DNA from 2 places in the Nocardiopsis sp. LDBS1602 genome. Region 1 is predicted to be linked to the other one. Evidence: predicted binding sites of a transcription regulator. Region 1 holds the regulator's gene; the other holds the start of a gene.
The links. The regulator HrcA, encoded in region 1, represses chaperone genes, less so after heat shock. The targets are predictions, from matches to a motif close to TTGGCACTCTCNNNNNGAGAGTGCCAA.

Region 1 (8,252 bases):
GGTTCGATTCTACCAACGCGGGCCCGGCGGGCACGATCGGTTAAAACGGGCGGCCGCCGGGCCGGACGGGCGTTCGTCGACGGTGTCGAAGGGGCCGGACCGGGCGGGACCGGTCACCGTCTATCCGGGGGGCCAGTTGAGACCGCGGCCGCCGAGCACGTGGGCGTGGAGGTGGAAGACGGTCTGTCCGGCGCCGGGGCCCGTGTTGAGAACGATCCGGTAGCCGGTCTCGGCGATGCCCTCGGCTTCGGCCACCTGGTGGGCCTCACGGACGATCTCGTCCAGCAGGCCGTTGTCGGCGATGGCGGCCGCGACGGCGTCACGGTGGTGTTCGCGCGGAATCACCAGGACGTGGGTGGGGGCCTGGGGGTTGATGTCGCGGAAGGCGAGGGTGCGCTCCGTCTCGCGAACGATGTCCGCGGGCACCTCCCCCTTCACGATCTTGCAGAAAAGGCAGTCGGGGTCGACCATCGCGTACCTTCCGTCGCTCGGCCCGACCGTTCTCCGTCGGGCCCTCCGGGTGCGTTCGGGCACCATGATGCCGCAGGGATCGGTCGGTCGCAGGGCCCCGGCCGGGGAGATGAACTCTCAACCTTTCCGCAACCGGGCCGATCTCCGTTCCCTCGACGGCCGCGAGCGGCGACACGATAGGCTTTCTGTCCGTGCGCGTCATGAGCGCCGATCTCGTCGTCTTTCGACCGGATCGGGCCCCTTCGAATCGGAACGCGCGTCTACCTGGAAAAGAAGAGGTATGCCCTTTCGTAAACCCCGCGACAAGGGTGTGCGTCGAACTGACGTGACGACAGAAACCATGGTGGCCGGAGCCACCACGGCGCCACTCGCGGTCGAGTGGGACGCCGACCACGCCGTGACGGAGCTCTACCGGGAGCACTACCGCCCCCTCGTCAGGCTGGCCGCGCTTCTCGTCCGGGACCATGCGACCGCGGAGGAAGTCGTTCAGGACGCCTTCGTGGCCATGCACGGAGCCTGGCGCCGTCTACGGGACCCCAGCAAGGCCCTGTCCTATCTGCGTCAGGCCGTGGTGAACAAGGCCAGGTCGGTCCTGCGCCACCGCGCGGTCGTGGAGAAGCACGCCCCCAAGGCCCTACCCGACGCCCCCAGCGCCGAGCACGGCGCCATGAACCTGATGGAACGCGAAGCGGTCATCAGGGCCCTACGCAAGCTACCCACTCGTCAGCGAGAGGCCATCGTGCTCCGGTACTACGGTGACCTGTCCGAAGCGCAGATCGCGGACGCCATGGGCATCAGCCGAGGTGCGGTCAAGAGCCACTCCTCCCGTGGTATCGCCGCGCTCCGCTCTGCACTGGAGCAGACCACATGAGCAGTCCAAACGACCAGAACGACCTGGAGTTCGAGGAACAGCTCCGCCGGATGCTCCAAGCGGAGGCGGACACCGTCTCGCCCTCGGCCGAGGGCCTCAACCTGATCCGTGAACGCACCGAGCGGCATCGGCGTTCGTCCTGGTTCGGCCTTCCCTGGCTACGTCCGGTCGCCGCGGTGGCGGCGGCGGTCCTGATCGTGGCCTCGGTGATCATCTCCAGCCCCCAGGTGCGCGACCAGGTGTTGGAGATGGTCCCCGCCGGCGCGGATCGTGAGGGTACGCCTCCGGTGGCGGGCGAGGAACGCGACGGCGACGTCGTGGCGACGTCCGACGAGTCCGACCCCGCCATCGATGGTGGTGGGGCCTCGGAGGAGCCGGAGAAGGACCGAGAGGGTTCGCCCAGCCCCGACGCCGAGGAGGGGTCGGACGAGGAGAAGGTGGAGTCCGCCGCCTCCTGCCGTCCCACGGACATGGCCTCCCCCTCGCCTTCGGGTTCCGACAGGGAGAGGGACCGAGAGGGTTCCTCCTCTCCCGAGGATCGCGACTGCGATCCGGAGAAGGAGCCCACGGCCGGCCCGAGCTCTCCGAGCACCGATCCCGGTTCCGACCCGGACAAGGAGCCCGAGGACAACGAGTCGCCGAACGGCGACGGTTCCGGGAACGGCGGCGGAAGCGGCGGTGGAGGTTCCGAAGAGGACAACGTCACCGTCGAGTGACCGCGACGGTCCGTGTCATGACACGGTCGTACGAAGAGGAGGGGCCGCGCGATCGCGCGGCCCCTCCTCTTTTCGTTCTCTTCGTGTTCGCGGTCCGGCGGTGCCGGGTGCGGTCACCAGCGTCCGGTGCGCGCCTGGAGGACCGACAGTGCCGCCACTCCGGCCGTGGAGGTCCGTAGGACCGAGGGCCCGAGTAGGGCCCGTACGGCGCCGGCCTCGTCGAAGGCGGCGAGTTCGGCGTCGGATACTCCTCCCTCCGGCCCCACCACCAGGACGATGCCTCCGTCGTGGGGGGCTTCGGGGAGGGTGAGCGTGGAGAGCCGTTCGGCGCCGTCCTCGTGCAGGACCACGGCCAGATCGGCCGCGGCGAGCAGTTCGGCCGCGCCCTTGCGGTCGACCGGTTCGGTGACCTCGGGCATCCGGGCACGCCTGGCCTGTTTGGCGGCCTCTCGAGCGCAGGAGCGCCACTTGGCCAGGGCCTTGGAGCCTCGATCGCCCTTCCACTGGGTGACGCAGCGTTCGGCCGCCCAGGGGACGACGACGTCGACCCCGGCCTCGGTCATCGTCTCGACCGCCAGTTCTCCGCGGTCCCGTTTGGGCAGGGCCTGGATCACGGTGAGCCGTGGTCGCGGCTCGGGTTCGTCCAGGCGTTCGGAGACTCGGCAGAGGAGGGTGTCCTTGCCGACGACCTCCACCACCTCGCAGCGGACCCGGAGGCCGAGACCGTCGGAGAGATCGACGGTCTCGCCCTCACGGATGCGTCGGACGGCGGCGGCGTGCCGACCCTCGGGTCCGTCGAGACGGATCAGGTCGGCGGCCAGGGCCCCGGTCTCCACCAGGAAGACCGGCGGCGTCACTTGTTCGCGCCGAAGGCGTCACGGATCTTGGAGAAGAACCCGCCGTGTCCGGGGCTGAATCGTCCCGGGTTCTGGTCCTCGCCGCGCAGTTCGGCGAACTTGCGCAGGAGGGCCTCCTGCTCCTCGTCGAGCTTGCCGGGGGTCTCCACGTCGACCCGGATGCGCAGGTCGCCCCGGCCTCCGCCGTCGAGGTGGGTGACGCCCTTGCCCGGCAGGGTGATCACGTGTCCGGAGTTGGTCCCCGGGCGCAGGTCGATGTTCTCGGTGCCGTCGAGGGTGTCGAAGGCGAAGGAGGCGCCCAGCGCCGCGGCCGTCATCGGCACGGTGATGGTGCAGTGCAGGTCGTCGCCGCGACGTTCGAACGTCGGGTGGGACTTCTGCACGATCTCCAGGATGATGTCGCCGCGCGGTCCGCCGTTGGGGCCGACCTCGCCCTCGCCGGCGAGCTGGATGCGGGTGCCGTCGTCCACACCGGCGGGGATCTTGACGGTACGGGTGACCTTCTCCCGGACCCGCCCCTCTCCGGCGCAGTCTCCGCAGGGGTTGGTGATGACCGAGCCCTGGCCCGAGCACTGCGGGCAGGGGCGCGAGGTCATGACCTGGCCCAGGAAGGAGCGCGTGACCTGGGAGACCTCTCCCTGGCCGTGGCACATCTCGCAGGTGGTGCGGTGCGAACCGGCGGCCGTCCCCTCACCCTGGCAGGTCTCGCACAGGATGGCGGTGGGGAAGGTGATCTCCTTGCTCACGCCGAAGGCGGTCTCGACCAGGTCCAGTTCGATGCGGATCTTGATGCTGCGTCCGCGCCGGACCCGTTCGCGCGGCCCACGCCCACCGGGCTGGCCGCCGCCGAAGAAGGCGTTCATGATGTCGTCGAAGGCGAAGCCGCCCGAGCCGCCGAAGCCGCCGGCCCCTCCCCCGCCGCCCGGAGCGAAGGGGTCCTGGCCCATGTCGAACATCCGACGCTTGTTCTCGTCGGAGAGGACCTCGTAGGCCTGGGTCACCTCCTTGAAGCGCTCCTGGGTCGCCGGGTCCGGGTTGATGTCCGGGTGCAACTCGCGCGCGAGCCGCCGGTACGCCTTCTTGATCTCGTCCTTGGACGCGTCGCGACGCACCCCGAGAACCTGGTAATAGTCTCTGGCCACTGAGTTACTGTCCTGCCAAAATCTGTCCGACATACCGAGCCACCGCACGGACGGCGCCCATCGTCCCCGGGTAGTCCATCCGGGTGGGTCCCACCACACCGATCTTGGCCAGCGACTGGTTTCCCACACCGTAGTCGGCCGACACGATGGAGGTGGATCGAAGCCCCTCGTGGAAGTTCTCCGCGCCGATACGCACGGTGAGCATCGAGGGGTCCTTCGCCTCACCCAACAAACGGATGAGGACCATGTTCTCTTCCAGTGCTTCGAGTACGTCCCGCAGGCTCGCCGCGAAGTCGACCGCCGCGAGGTTGGCGGTGCCCGCCAGGACGATCTTCTCCTCGTGCCGCTCGACGAGGCTCTCCAACAGGACCGAGAGGACGGCGATCGCGAACGATCGGTCCTCCGGCGCGACCTGGGCGGGCAGGTCCTCCACCGCGTCGGGCACGTCACCGAGGTGTTTGCCGGCGATGGCGCGGTTGAGCATGGAGCGCAGGTCCTCCACCACGCTCTCGTCGACGACGCCGAGGCCGTCGATGACCCGCTGTTCGACACGGCCGGTGTTGGTGATGACGACCATCATGATGCGGTGGCCGCCGAGGGGTACGAGTTCCACGTGCTGGACCGACGAGCGGGTCAGCGACGGGTACTGGACGATCGCGACCTGGCGGGTGAGCTGCGCGAGCAGCCGTACCGTGCGAGCGACGATCTCGTCGAGGTCCACGGCGCCGCCGAGGAAGGACTCGATGGCGCGGCGTTCCGCCGCGGAGAGGGGTTTGACCGAGGAGAGGCGGTCCACGAAGAGGCGGTACCCCTTGTCCGTGGGCACCCGTCCGGCACTGGTGTGCGGCTGGGTGATGTACCCCTCCTCCTCCAGCGCGACCATGTCGTTGCGAATGGTCGCCGGAGAGACACCGAGAGGGTGTCGGTCGGCCAACGCCCTGGAACCGACCGGTTCGTTGGTGTTGACGAAGTCCTCGACGACGGCACGCAGGACCGCGAGCTTGCGCTCATCCAGCAACTCGCCACCTCCTGGCACTCCGTGGTCCTCAGTGCCGATTCTATGCCCGACCGCAAACCCGCACGGCTACTCGCCGGGGGCAACGTCCGGGACGCCCTCTCTTCTTCCCGGTGGATCGGCGACCTACCGCACACGGTCGCCGGAGCACCGATCCTCTCACCAGTACACTGCACCACCGTGGCTACCAAGGGAACCGGTCGGTACGGCCGAGACGTTCTGGCGGAGGATCGACGACGACGCGGCGCGAGCGTGGTGCCCGAGGTACCGCTCGCTCGCGACCTGGTCGTGGAGGACGTCGAGGAGACGTTCTGTGGGGCCGTGGTGGCCTGGGACAAGGCCACGGTGACCTTGGAGGATCGGGCCGGTCGACGGCGGGTGTTCGATCTGGAGCCGGCCGCCTTCTCCCTGGAGGGGCGCACGGTGACCCTGGTGCGTCCTCGTGAGGCGCCCAAGGGGCCGTTGCGCAGCGCCTCGGGGTCGATCGCGGTGACCGACGCCCGTGCTCGTACGGCCAGGGAGAGTCGGATCTACGTCGAGGGCGCCCACGACGCGGAGCTGGTGGAGAAGGTGTGGGGTCACGACCTTCGTGTGGAGGGTGTGGCCGTGGAGTTCCTGGAGGGCGTGGACGATCTGCCCTCGGTGGTGGCGGAGTTCTCCCCCGGACCGGGGCGGCGTCTGGGCGTCCTGGTGGACCATCTGGTCCCGGGCTCCAAGGAGAGCCGGATCGCCGAGCGTGTCCAGGGCGAGGACGTGCTCGTGGTGGGGCATCCGTACGTGGACGTGTGGCAGGCGGTGCGCCCCGGGGCGGTGGGGATCCGGGCCTGGCCCGAGGTCCCTCGGGGGCTCCCCTGGAAGGAGGGGGTGGTCTCCGCGCTGGGTTGGCGGATGGAGACGGGCGAGGCCTGGCGGCGCATCCTCGGCTCGGTCCGCGGTTACGGTGATCTCGAACCCTCCCTGTTGGGGCGGGTCGAGGAGCTCATCGACTTCGTCACCGGCCCCCACCCCCTGGAAGACTGAGGTCCCGGGCGCCGTCGTGGTGTGTCCGCCCGACGTCCCGACCGTCGAACCGAGGAAGAGCATGAGCGAGACCCCGTCGAACCCCCCGTCCCCGGACGAGCCTCGGGGGCAGTGGCCGCCGCACCGGGACCAGAGAGGTGGTCCGGGGGCCTCTCCCGCTCCGGGAGGTCCGTCGGGCGGGCATCCCGCGCCCCCTCCGCAGCGACCTGAGGGTTCTCCCCGTCCGGCCCCGCCCGCGGCCGGTGACCATCACACCCTCGGACGACGGCCTTTGATGGGCGGGCGCCCGGACTTCGCCCCTCCGACTCCGCCCGTGCCCCAGGGGCCCCCTCAGGATCACCCGGCTCCGGCTCCACATCACCCGTCGGGCGGGCACCCCGCGCCGACCCCTCAAGCTCCCCAGGGCGCTCCGGTTCCGGGGGGACACCCCGGCCAGGGCGCGCCCCACCCCGTGTCCGCCGCCCCCGCGCCGGTCGGCGGTGGCCGCGACGTCCTGGCGGCGATGCTCGCCCACCTGTCCGGTTTCGTGTTCGCCTTCCTCGGTTGGATCCCACCGCTCGCCGTCTACCTCGCCGAACGCGAGCGTTCCCCGTTCGCGCGGCATCACGCTGCGGAGGCCACGAACTTCCAGCTCACCCTGCTGATCCCCTATCTGCTCTCGGGGGTGCTCTACGTCGTCCTGGGGCTCTTCCTCGGGGATCTGGCCTGGATCGGCCCTCTACTCGTCGCCCTGATCTGGCTCGTGGCGATCGTCCTCGGCGTGATCGCGGCGTCGGGGGCGAACAACGGGGCCTGGAACCGCTACCCGTTCGCCCTCCGTCTCCTGAAATGACCCTTGCGCCATGGGATCCATCGCGGGGCCCGCGGAACGTGCCGGCGGGCGACGTGTCGGTGACCGGCCGTACCCTTCTTCCGGAACACCCTCGAAAGTCGTGGTGTCCGTGTTCATTTCCGGTTTCCGCGCGGCCTCGAGGCCGAAGTACTCTCGGAACCGGCAGGTAGACCCAGTTCCCGCACCTCAAGGATTCCAGTCATGTCCTATCCCGGAAACCCCTCACCCGAAGATCCCTACGGTGGGCAGAACCAGGGCGGATACGGCGGGTATCCGCCGCCGCAGGGGGGACAGCCCTCCGGTGGGTATCCGACTCCGGGGCAGCCCGGCGGGTATCCGCCTCCCCCCGGTCACCCCGGCGAGCACCCTCAGCAGGGCGGGTACCCGCCCATGGGCCACGAGCAGGGCGGTTTCCCGCCCCCCGGGCAGGACCAGGGCGGCTACCCGCCCCCTCCCGGTGGCTACGGCGGCTACGGCGGTTACGGGCCCCACCCCGGCGCGGCGGCCTCCTCCGCGACCACCGGTCAGCCCAACGCCGACGAGCGCAGCATGGGTCTGATCTCCCACCTGGGCGGTGGCCTCCTCGGCCTCCTGGTTCCGCTGATCATGTACCTGATCAAGAAGGACGAGTCCCCCTTCATCCGCGACCAGGCGGCGCAGGCGCTGAACTTCCAGATCCTGATCCTGATCGTCTACATCGTCTCGTTCCCGCTCATGCTCCTGATCATCGGCTACCTCACCTGGTTCGCCGCGTGGGTGTGCGCGATCGTGTTCGGCGTCATGGGCGGTATGGCCGCGAACAAGGGCGAGTGGTACCGCTACCCGTTCAACGTCTCCTGGATCAAGTAGTCCTCGACGTACGAGAGGGGCCCGGCGACGCCGGGCCCCTTCGTCGTGTCCGTCGGGTCAGGTGAGGTCGCGGACCACGGCGTCGGCGAGCAGCCGTCCCCGTCGGGTCAGGACGGCGCGGCCCTCGGCGTGCGCGCGGGGGTCCAGGAGCCCGTCCGCGACCAGCCGTTCCGCGGCCGCCAGTCCGTGGGCGTCGAGCAGCTCCAGCGGGCAGCCGGACTCCACCCGCAGTTCGAGCAGGATCCGTTCGAAGCGGCGTTCGGCGTCGGTGAGGATCTCCCTCGCCTGGGCGGGGGTCTCTCCGGCGGCCAGGCGGGCCGCGTAGGCGGCGGGGTGCTTGACGTTCCACCAACGGGTCCCCCCGACGTGGCTGTGCGCCCCGGGTCCCACGCCCCACCAGTGACCGCCGGTCCAGTAGAGCAGGTTGTGGGCGCTGCGTCCCTCTTCGGTGCGCGCCCAGTTGGACACCTCGTAGGGCG
Region 2 (8,252 bases), on a different contig from region 1:
GCGAGGAGGCTGCCGAGCATGACGCTGCTCGCCCCGGCGGTGATGGCCTTGGCGATCTCGCCCGAGTACTGGAGACCGCCGTCGGCGATGAGCGGGACCTCGGCCGGCCCACAGGCCTTGGCGGCCTCGAGGATGGCGGTGAGCTGGGGCGCGCCCACGCCGGCGACCACGCGGGTGGTGCAGATGGAGCCCGGCCCCACACCGACCTTGACGGCGTCGGCGCCGGCGTCGATCAGCAGCTGGGCGCCGGCGCGGGTGGCGACGTTGCCGGCGACGATGTCGGCGCGGGAGTTGGCCTTGAGCTTGGAGACCATGTCGGCGAGGCCGGCGGAGTGGCCGTGCGCGGTGTCGACGACGATGAAGTCGACCCCGGCGTCGATGAGCAGCTTGGCGCGCTCCTCGGCGGCGGTTCCCACTCCCACGGCGCCGCCGACGACGAGGCGGCCGTCGGCGTCCTTGGTGGCGTTGGGGAACTGCTCGCTCTTGATGAAGTCCTTGACGGTGATCAGACCGCGCAGGCGGTTGTCGGCGTCCACGAGCGGGAGCTTCTCGACCTTGTGCTCGCGCAGCAGTTCGAAGGCGCGCTCGCGGCCGACGCCGACGGGGGCGGTGACCAGGTTCCGGGTGGTCATGACCTCGCGGACCGGGCGGGAGCGGTCGTCCTCGAAGCGCATGTCACGGTTGGTGACGATGCCGACGAGGGTGCCGTTCTCGTCGGTGACCGGGACGCCGGAGATCCGGTAGTGGGCGCAGAGGCGCTCGACCTCGGCCAGGTCGTCCTCGGGACGACAGGTGACGGGGTCGGTGACCATGCCGGCCTCGGAGCGCTTGACCAGGTCGACCTGGCCCGCCTGGTCTTCGGCGGAGAGGTTGCGGTGCAGGACGCCGACGCCGCCCTGGCGGGCCATCGCCACGGCCATGCGGGCCTCGGTGACGGTGTCCATCGCGGCGGAGATCAGCGGGATGCTCAGGGAGATGTTGCGGGACAGCCGCGTGGCGGTGTCCACCTCTCCGGGCTGAAGGTCGGAGTAGGCCGGGACCAGCAGAACATCGTCGTAGGTCAGGCCCGGCGGGAGCAGTTTGTCCCCGTAGTCGCTGTAGTCCTGGCTCATGACACAACCTCCGCTGTTGACCGGCAACACCTGCGCGGATCGCCCCCGCGTGTCGTCTCATCCTAGGTCGTCGACCCGGTCGCCCCAGGTGGATCGGACTGTTTGCCCCGTCACCCCGCACCCAAAGTGGCCAACGTCACGGTTTGAGCGGCCCTCAGGTCAAGAGAGGATCACCGGGGCGCGGCGTGAAGGTAACGGCAGTAGCCCTTGGAGCCCACGATCAGAGGGTGGACGAAACGGTTCGGACAGGAACGCGGTCCCGGCCCGGGCCTGCGCCCGTGTTCGAGGGAGCTTCTATGGGAGGACGCGGTTCGCCAGGGCCACCTTCCGAAGCCGAGCGATAGCTCGGTGCTGGGCAACCCGTACCGCCCCTGCCGACATTCCAAGGAGATTTCCCGTCTCGTCCGCTGTCAATCCTGTGATCACCCGCATCACCAGCAGTCTTCGCTGCTGTTCGGGCAATTCGTCGAGGAGGTCTCTGGCCCGCTGTGCCTCGATCACGCGCACTGCGGACTCCTCGGGCCCCGGCCCCTCGTCCGGCTGTTCGGGCACGGTGTCGGTGGGGACCGTCTCCACCCGACCCGCCACACGGAGGGTGTCCGCGACCTTGTGCGCGGCGATGCCGAACACGAAGGAGGCGAAGGGCCTGCCTCGGTCCTGGTAGCGGGGGATCGCCGAGAGCAGGGCTATACAGACCTCCTGCGCGACGTCGTCGGAGTAGTGCGCCAGCCCCGAGACCCGTGCCAGGCGACTGCGACAGTACCTGACCACCATGGGCCGGACCTCGCGCAGTAGCGAGTCCATGGCACTGTCATCTCCTTGGACGGCGAGCGAACCCAATCGGTTCAAACCCGTCTCACGCGATTCGGGGGCCGCCCCCTCGTGTTCCTTGGGCGTCCCTGTCCGCTGCGCGGTAACGCCTTCCCGGGCGCCTGCATCCGTCACGTTACGAATGATGCCCGCACCACGGGACCCAACCACTCCAAACGGCAACTACAGAATGGTCACATTTTGGGAAAATAGGCTGAAATCGCCACCACATCGACCCTGTTTTTCGCCCTCAGCGTGGTAATGAGCGGGGGTGGGACGCCGTGGCGCCCCACCCCCGCTCGAGGTCATCGGTACGGAAACGTACCCGACCCGACGCTCCTAGTGAGCGTGGCCGTGACCGTCGTCGTCGCTCTCCTCGGGCTTGTCCGCGACCAGCACCTCGGTGGTCAGCAGCATGCCCGCGATGGAGGCGGCGTTCTGGACGGCGGAGCGGGAGACCTTGACCGGGTCGAGGATGCCCTCGGCGGTCAGGTCGCCGTAGGTGCCGGTCGCGGCGTTGAAGCCGTGGCCGACCTCCAGCTCGGAGACACGGTGCGTGACGACGTAGCCCTCGGCGCCCGCGTTCTCCGCGATCCACCGGGCGGGCTCGACCAGGGCGCGGCGGACGATCGCCACACCGGTGGCCTCGTCACCGGTCAGGCCCAGGTCGCCCAGGGCGGTGGAGGCGTGCACCAGGGAGGCGCCGCCACCGGCGACGATGCCCTCCTCGATGGCCGCGCGGGTCGCCGAGATGGCGTCCTCGAGGCGGTGCTTCTTCTCCTTGAGCTCGACCTCGGTGGCCGCGCCCACGCGCAGCACCGAGACGCCGCCGGCGAGCTTGGCCAGACGCTCCTGGAGCTTCTCGCGGTCCCAGTCGGAGTCGCTCGCCTCGATCTCGTTGCGGATCTGGCGAACGCGGTCCTCGACCTCGGCCTGCGCGCCGGCACCGTCGACGAGCGTCGTGGCGTCCTTGGTGATCGTGATGCGACGGACGCTGCCCAGCGCGTCCAGCTCGGCGTTCTCCAGGGTCAGGCCGACCTCCTCGGAGATGACCTGGCCGCCGGTCAGAACGGCGATGTCCTGGAGCATGGCCTTGCGGCGCTCACCGAAGCCGGGCGCCTTGACGGCGGCGACGTTGAGCATGCCGCGCATCTTGTTCAGCACCAGGGCGCCCAGGGCGTCGCCCTCGACGTCCTCGGCGATGATCAGCAGCGGCTTCTTGCTCTGGACGACCTTCTCCAGGAGCGGCAGCAGCTCGTTGAGGTTGCCGATCTTGCCCTGCGAGATGAGGACGAGGGCGTCCTCCAGGACCGCCTCCTGGCGGTCCCCGTCCGTGACGAAGTACGGGGAGATGTAGCCCTTGTCGAACTGCATGCCCTCGGTGAAGTCGAGCTCCAGACCGAAGGTCGGGGCCTCCTCCACCGTGATGACGCCGTCCTTGCCGACCTTGTCGAAGGCCTCGGCGATCAGGTCGCCGATCTGGGCGTCCTGGGCGGAGTTGGTCGCCACGTAGGCGATGTCGGAGCGCTCCTTGATCGGAACGGCGCGCTCCAGGAGGGTGCGCGACACCTCGGCGGCGGCGGCGTCGATGCCCTTCTTCAGGGACATCGGGGAGGCGCCGGCGGCCACGCTGCGCAGGCCCTCGCGGACCAGCGCCTGGGCCAGCACGGTGGCGGTGGTGGTGCCGTCGCCCGCGGCGTCGTTGGTCTTGGTGGCGACCTCCTTGACCAGCTGGGCGCCCAGGTTCTCGTAGGGCTCGTCCAGCTCGATCTCACGGGCGACGGTCACACCGTCGTTCGTGATGGTGGGGGCGCCGAACTTCTTGTCGATGACGACGTTGCGGCCGCGCGGGCCCAGGGTCACCTTGACGGCGTCGGCGAGACGGTTCACGCCCTGCTCGAGAGCGCGGCGGGCGTCGTCCTCGAACTCCAGGATCTTCGGCATCTGTGGTGTTTCCTCTTAGCGGTGTGAGGTCGAAACGAGAACATCCCGCCCCGCCCGGCTTCGAAGGCCGACCGGTGCGGGATGTTGAGGGCTCAGTAGCCGAGGACTACTTCTCGACGACCGCGAGCAGGTCGCGAGCGGAGAGAACCAGGTACTCCTGGCCGTCGTACTTGACCTCGGTGCCGCCGTACTTGCTGTAGAGGACGACGTCGCCGACCTTCACATCGAGGGCGACGCGCTTGCCGTTGTCGTCGAGGCGACCGGGACCCACGGCCAGGATCTCGCCCTCCTGGGGCTTCTCCTTGGCGGTGTCCGGGATGACCAGACCGGAGGCGGTGGTCTGCTCGGCCTCCAGGGTCTTGACCACGACGCGGTCCTCGAGCGGCTTCAGCACGGTCTTGGTGGCGGTCGACACTGTGTGACCTCCCCCTTCAAGGTTTCGGTGTCCTGAACATCGGCCCGTGCGGTGGCACGGACCGGCTATGTAAAAGGGGCGACCGCGGCGGCCTGTCGTCGCGGGTGCCAGACCGGCCTCGTCGCGTTTAGCACTCTACCCCCGAGAGTGCCAGAATGGAAATGTGGCGAGGACCCCTCCCGTAGGGGGCGGCCACCTACCCCGTCGTGCCCATCGCAGGAGGATCCATGCGCCTTCCCGCCTTCTCGGCCCTGCTCACCGACGCCGGGCGGGAGATCATCGCCGGCGTGGATCCGTCCGAGGCGGCCCGGAATCCGCTGGCGACCGCCTCCCACCTGCGCGAAGATCCGGCCGTGGCGGCGCTGTCCCCGGAACTCCCCGTCTCCGAGCTGGTCAACGCCGTGATGACCCAGGTGGGGCTGCGCGAGCGGGGGCGCGCCAAGTTCGGAGAGCGCGCACGGGGGATGTTCTTCACCCCCGACGGTCTCGAACAGTCCACCCGGGGCTCGGTGGCCGCCTATCGCGCGGCGAGGATCGCCGCGACGTCCGCCGTCTCCCTGGACGCGGGCGACCTGTGCTGTGGGATCGGCGCGGACCTGCTGGCCCTGGCCGAACGGGGGGTGAGGGTCGAGGGGGTGGACGCCGACCCCCTCACGGTGGCGGTGGCCCGCGCCAACATCGAGGCCCTCGGACTGGAGTCGTACGCCCGCGTCCGTGAGGGCGACGTGAACGACGTGACCCCGGGCGCCTACCCCCTGCTGTTCTGCGACCCGGCCCGTCGGGGCGGTCGTGGCCGGGTGTTCGACCCGGCCGCCTACTCCCCTTCGTGGGACGTGGCCACCGATCTGGCCGAGAGGGCCGAGGCGGCCTGCTTGAAGGCCGCCCCCGGGATCCCCCACGAGGTGCTCTCGCCCGCCGCCTCCGCCGAGTGGATCTCGGTGGACGGGGAACTGAAGGAGACGGCCCTGTGGTTCGGGGCCCTGGCCGGGGGGCCGAGCCGGCGGGCGACGGTCCTGCACGAACGCCCGGGGCTGCTGGAACGCGAGGGGGCGATCGCCCACCTGGACTCCGATCCCGACGTCGGCCCGGCTCCGGTGGACGCCCCACGTCGCTACCTCTACGACCCCGACCCCGCCGTGGTGCGTTCGCACCTGGTGGCGGAGGCGGCCGCGCGCGTGGACGGCGCGCTGTTGGACGAGCGCATCGCCTACTTCACCTCGGAGCGGGCGGAGGCCTCGGCTCTGTGGCGCGTGCTGGAGATCGTCGAGTTCGCGCCGTTCTCCCTGAAGCGATTGCGTTCTTCGATTCGATCGCACAAGGCCGGAACGATAACGATCAAGAAACGTGGTTCGGCGGTGGACACCGAGAAACTCCGCCGTGATCTGCGGGCCTCCGGACCGGAATCCATGACCGTCGTCCTCACCCGGATCGGAGAAAAGCCCTTCTACCTGCTGTGTCGTAGGATCCCCGCGCCACAGGCGATCTGAGCGGACCCTCGACCCGGGGTGCGGATCGGCCCTCCGGCATTCGAAACGGCGGCCGGGAACCATATCGTTACCTATCCCACCGACATCTTTGGCGGTCTCCCCTGGCTCGCCCAAGGGATGTCGTTAAACTGGCGAACGCTGAATTCTTTCCCTTCTCATGGGCTCCCCCGGAAGGCCACGCTCGTCGGATCCGCTCCCCCGCGGTTCGTCCGGCGACGACCCGCACCCGCTGTGTGCACGCACGGTCACGTTTTCATCACGGTGAGACGCGACCGGCGCGTGACCACGCCCGCCCGGGGACCATCGAGAACCCGTCCCCCCGGTACCTCTCCACCGTCCGATGAATCCGGGTACGGACGGGAGCGCCAGAACCATAAGGAGCACCTCGGTGGAACAGACCAATCACAACTTCCTCAACGGGGGAGGTCAGGCCGGTGTCTCCGACCGGATGCGCGACCTCCTGTCCCAGGCCGCTCAGGAACACGTCTCGGAACAGAAGTCCCAGGGTGCCGTCAACGAGGAGATGCGTCAGCGCCTCGAGGGCATGGAGTGGCTGCTGCGCGAGCTGCGCGAGCGCGAACTCGTCTCTCTGGCCGAGTCGATCACCGCGGTCGACGGACGCATCGACGACTTCATGGCCCGCCCCCCGGAGTGGGCCGAGGCTCTCGCCGAGCACATCGAGGTCGTCGGACGACAGGTCAAGCCCCTGTCGGACATGTCCTCCCTCCGGGCCGACACCAACCGCATCGCCGGTCACCTCGACACCGCGCTGACCCGGCTCCAGCGCATGGCCGAGACGGGGACCAAGACCGCCGAGCAGCTCTCCGAGGTCGGCGAGCGCGTCACCGAACTGGGCGAGACCTTCGGGACCCGTCTGGACGCCCTCGACGCCGCCCTGAAGAGGCTGAACGAGCGGACCGAGGCCATCGAGACCTCGCTCGGCGCCGTGGACACCGCCCTCGGGGAACGCCACGAGGAGCTGACCACCACGGTCCGCACCACCCTGGCCGAGAGCAAGGACGAGCTCGCCGAGGCCATCGAGCGGAGCCGGGAGACCCTGGACACCGCCGTCCGCGAGAGCCGCGAGGAGCTGAACGCCACCGGTGTCAGGCTCGGCGAGGAGCTCACCACCGCCCTGACGGAGCGCACGGCCGAACTGCGCTCCCTGGTGGAGGAGAGCACCTCCGAGCAGAGCCGGACCCTGCTGGAGCGTCTCCAGGAGAACACCGGCGAACTGGGCGAGCGGTACGAGACCCTCTCCGAGGGGCTCACGGCGCTCGGCACCGCCGCCGAAGAGCGGCACACGGGCCTGACCGAGCGGGTCGAGGCACTGGAGACCGCCTCCACCGAACGCCACGAAGCCCTCACCACCAGGCTCACCGAGGCCGGCACCGCCGCCGAGGAACGGCACACGGGCCTGACCGAGCGGATCAAGGCGCTGGAGACCACCTCCACCGAACGCCACGAAGCCCTCACCGGCAGGATCGAGGCCACCGAGACCGCCGCCGCCGCGCGCGACGAGGCCCTCACCACCAAGCTCACCGAGAACGTCGGCCACCTCAGCACCCAGGCCGACGAGAACCACGCCGAGGCCACCGCCGCCGTCGCGGACCTCACCGGCACCCTCACCAAGATGCGGGAGACCCACGAGTCCTCCCTCACCGAGCTGCGCACCCACCTGCGTCAGCGGCTGGCCGAGCTCGACGAACAGATCGAGCTGGGTCGCACCGAGACCCGGGAGCACGCCGAGGCCACCGCCACGAGCCTGCGCGAGTCCGTGACCGAGCGGACCGACGCCTTGGCCGCGCGGGTCGCCGAGGACGGCGAGAAGGTCGCCTCCGACCTCACCCGGCTGCGTACCTTCGTCCAGGAGGCCCACGACAGGCTCTCCACCGAGACCGAGGAGCGCCACCGGACCCTCGCCGAGTCCCTCACCGAGCAGGGCGAGACCCACCGGACGGCGCTCGACGAGCGGCTGGAGCGTCACCGCGAGGCCCTCAACGGCAAGGTGGACAACCACCTGTCGCAGATCACCGGCAAGGTCGACCACGAGCTGGGCCGCCTGACCGACCGCTTCGACACCTTCGAAGGCCACTTCGAGGGCAGCTTCGAGAGCGTCGAGGGCAAGATCGACCGGGTCGACGGTCGACTCGACGGGGTCAACGGCCGGCTGGACGGCCTGGACGGCCGTGTCAACGGGGTCGAGGGCAAGTTCGAGGGCGTCAGCGGGCACTTCGAGGGCGTCGACGGCCGCATGGAGGCCATCGACGACCGCCTGGAGGCCCTCAACCAGCGTCTCAACCAGCTCCCGCAGACCCTGGAGGTCAGCGAGGTGCACCGTCGCCTCACCGAGCTGGTCGACCGCCCCCTCCTCGACCACTCGGGCAGGCTCGACGAGATCGACGCGCACGTCGTCTCGGCGGTCGAGCCGGTCCTGCGCGAGCTCAAGCAGCGTCCCGACCGTCACGAGTTCGAGGAGACCGT

Region 2: a site for HrcA is predicted at 4,409-4,435, ahead of groES (co-chaperone GroES). Genes of this name have one in related genera too.

What each region holds. Positions count from the first base shown of each region.
Region 1 is NZ_JAYLVW010000001.1:1,668,807-1,677,058, forward strand. Features, by position in the region: gene U9J66_RS07600 (histidine triad nucleotide-binding protein) at 121-471, opposite strand; gene U9J66_RS07605 (SigE family RNA polymerase sigma factor) at 812-1,342, shown strand; gene U9J66_RS07610 (hypothetical protein) at 1,339-2,058, shown strand; gene U9J66_RS07615 (16S rRNA (uracil(1498)-N(3))-methyltransferase) at 2,172-2,915, opposite strand; gene dnaJ (molecular chaperone DnaJ) at 2,912-4,057, opposite strand; gene hrcA (heat-inducible transcriptional repressor HrcA) at 4,062-5,075, opposite strand; gene U9J66_RS07630 (DUF3097 domain-containing protein) at 5,253-6,092, shown strand; gene U9J66_RS07635 (DUF4870 domain-containing protein) at 6,544-6,924, shown strand; gene U9J66_RS07640 (DUF4870 domain-containing protein) at 7,126-7,773, shown strand; gene hemW (radical SAM family heme chaperone HemW) at 7,831-8,252, opposite strand, start outside.
Region 2 is NZ_JAYLVW010000002.1:444,568-452,819, reverse strand. Features, by position in the region: gene guaB (IMP dehydrogenase) at 1-1,112, opposite strand, end outside; gene U9J66_RS10140 (sigma-70 family RNA polymerase sigma factor) at 1,407-2,057, opposite strand; gene groL (chaperonin GroEL) at 2,262-3,866, opposite strand; gene groES (co-chaperone GroES) at 3,973-4,281, opposite strand; gene U9J66_RS10125 (class I SAM-dependent methyltransferase) at 4,509-5,768, shown strand; gene U9J66_RS10120 (hypothetical protein) at 6,157-8,252, shown strand, end outside.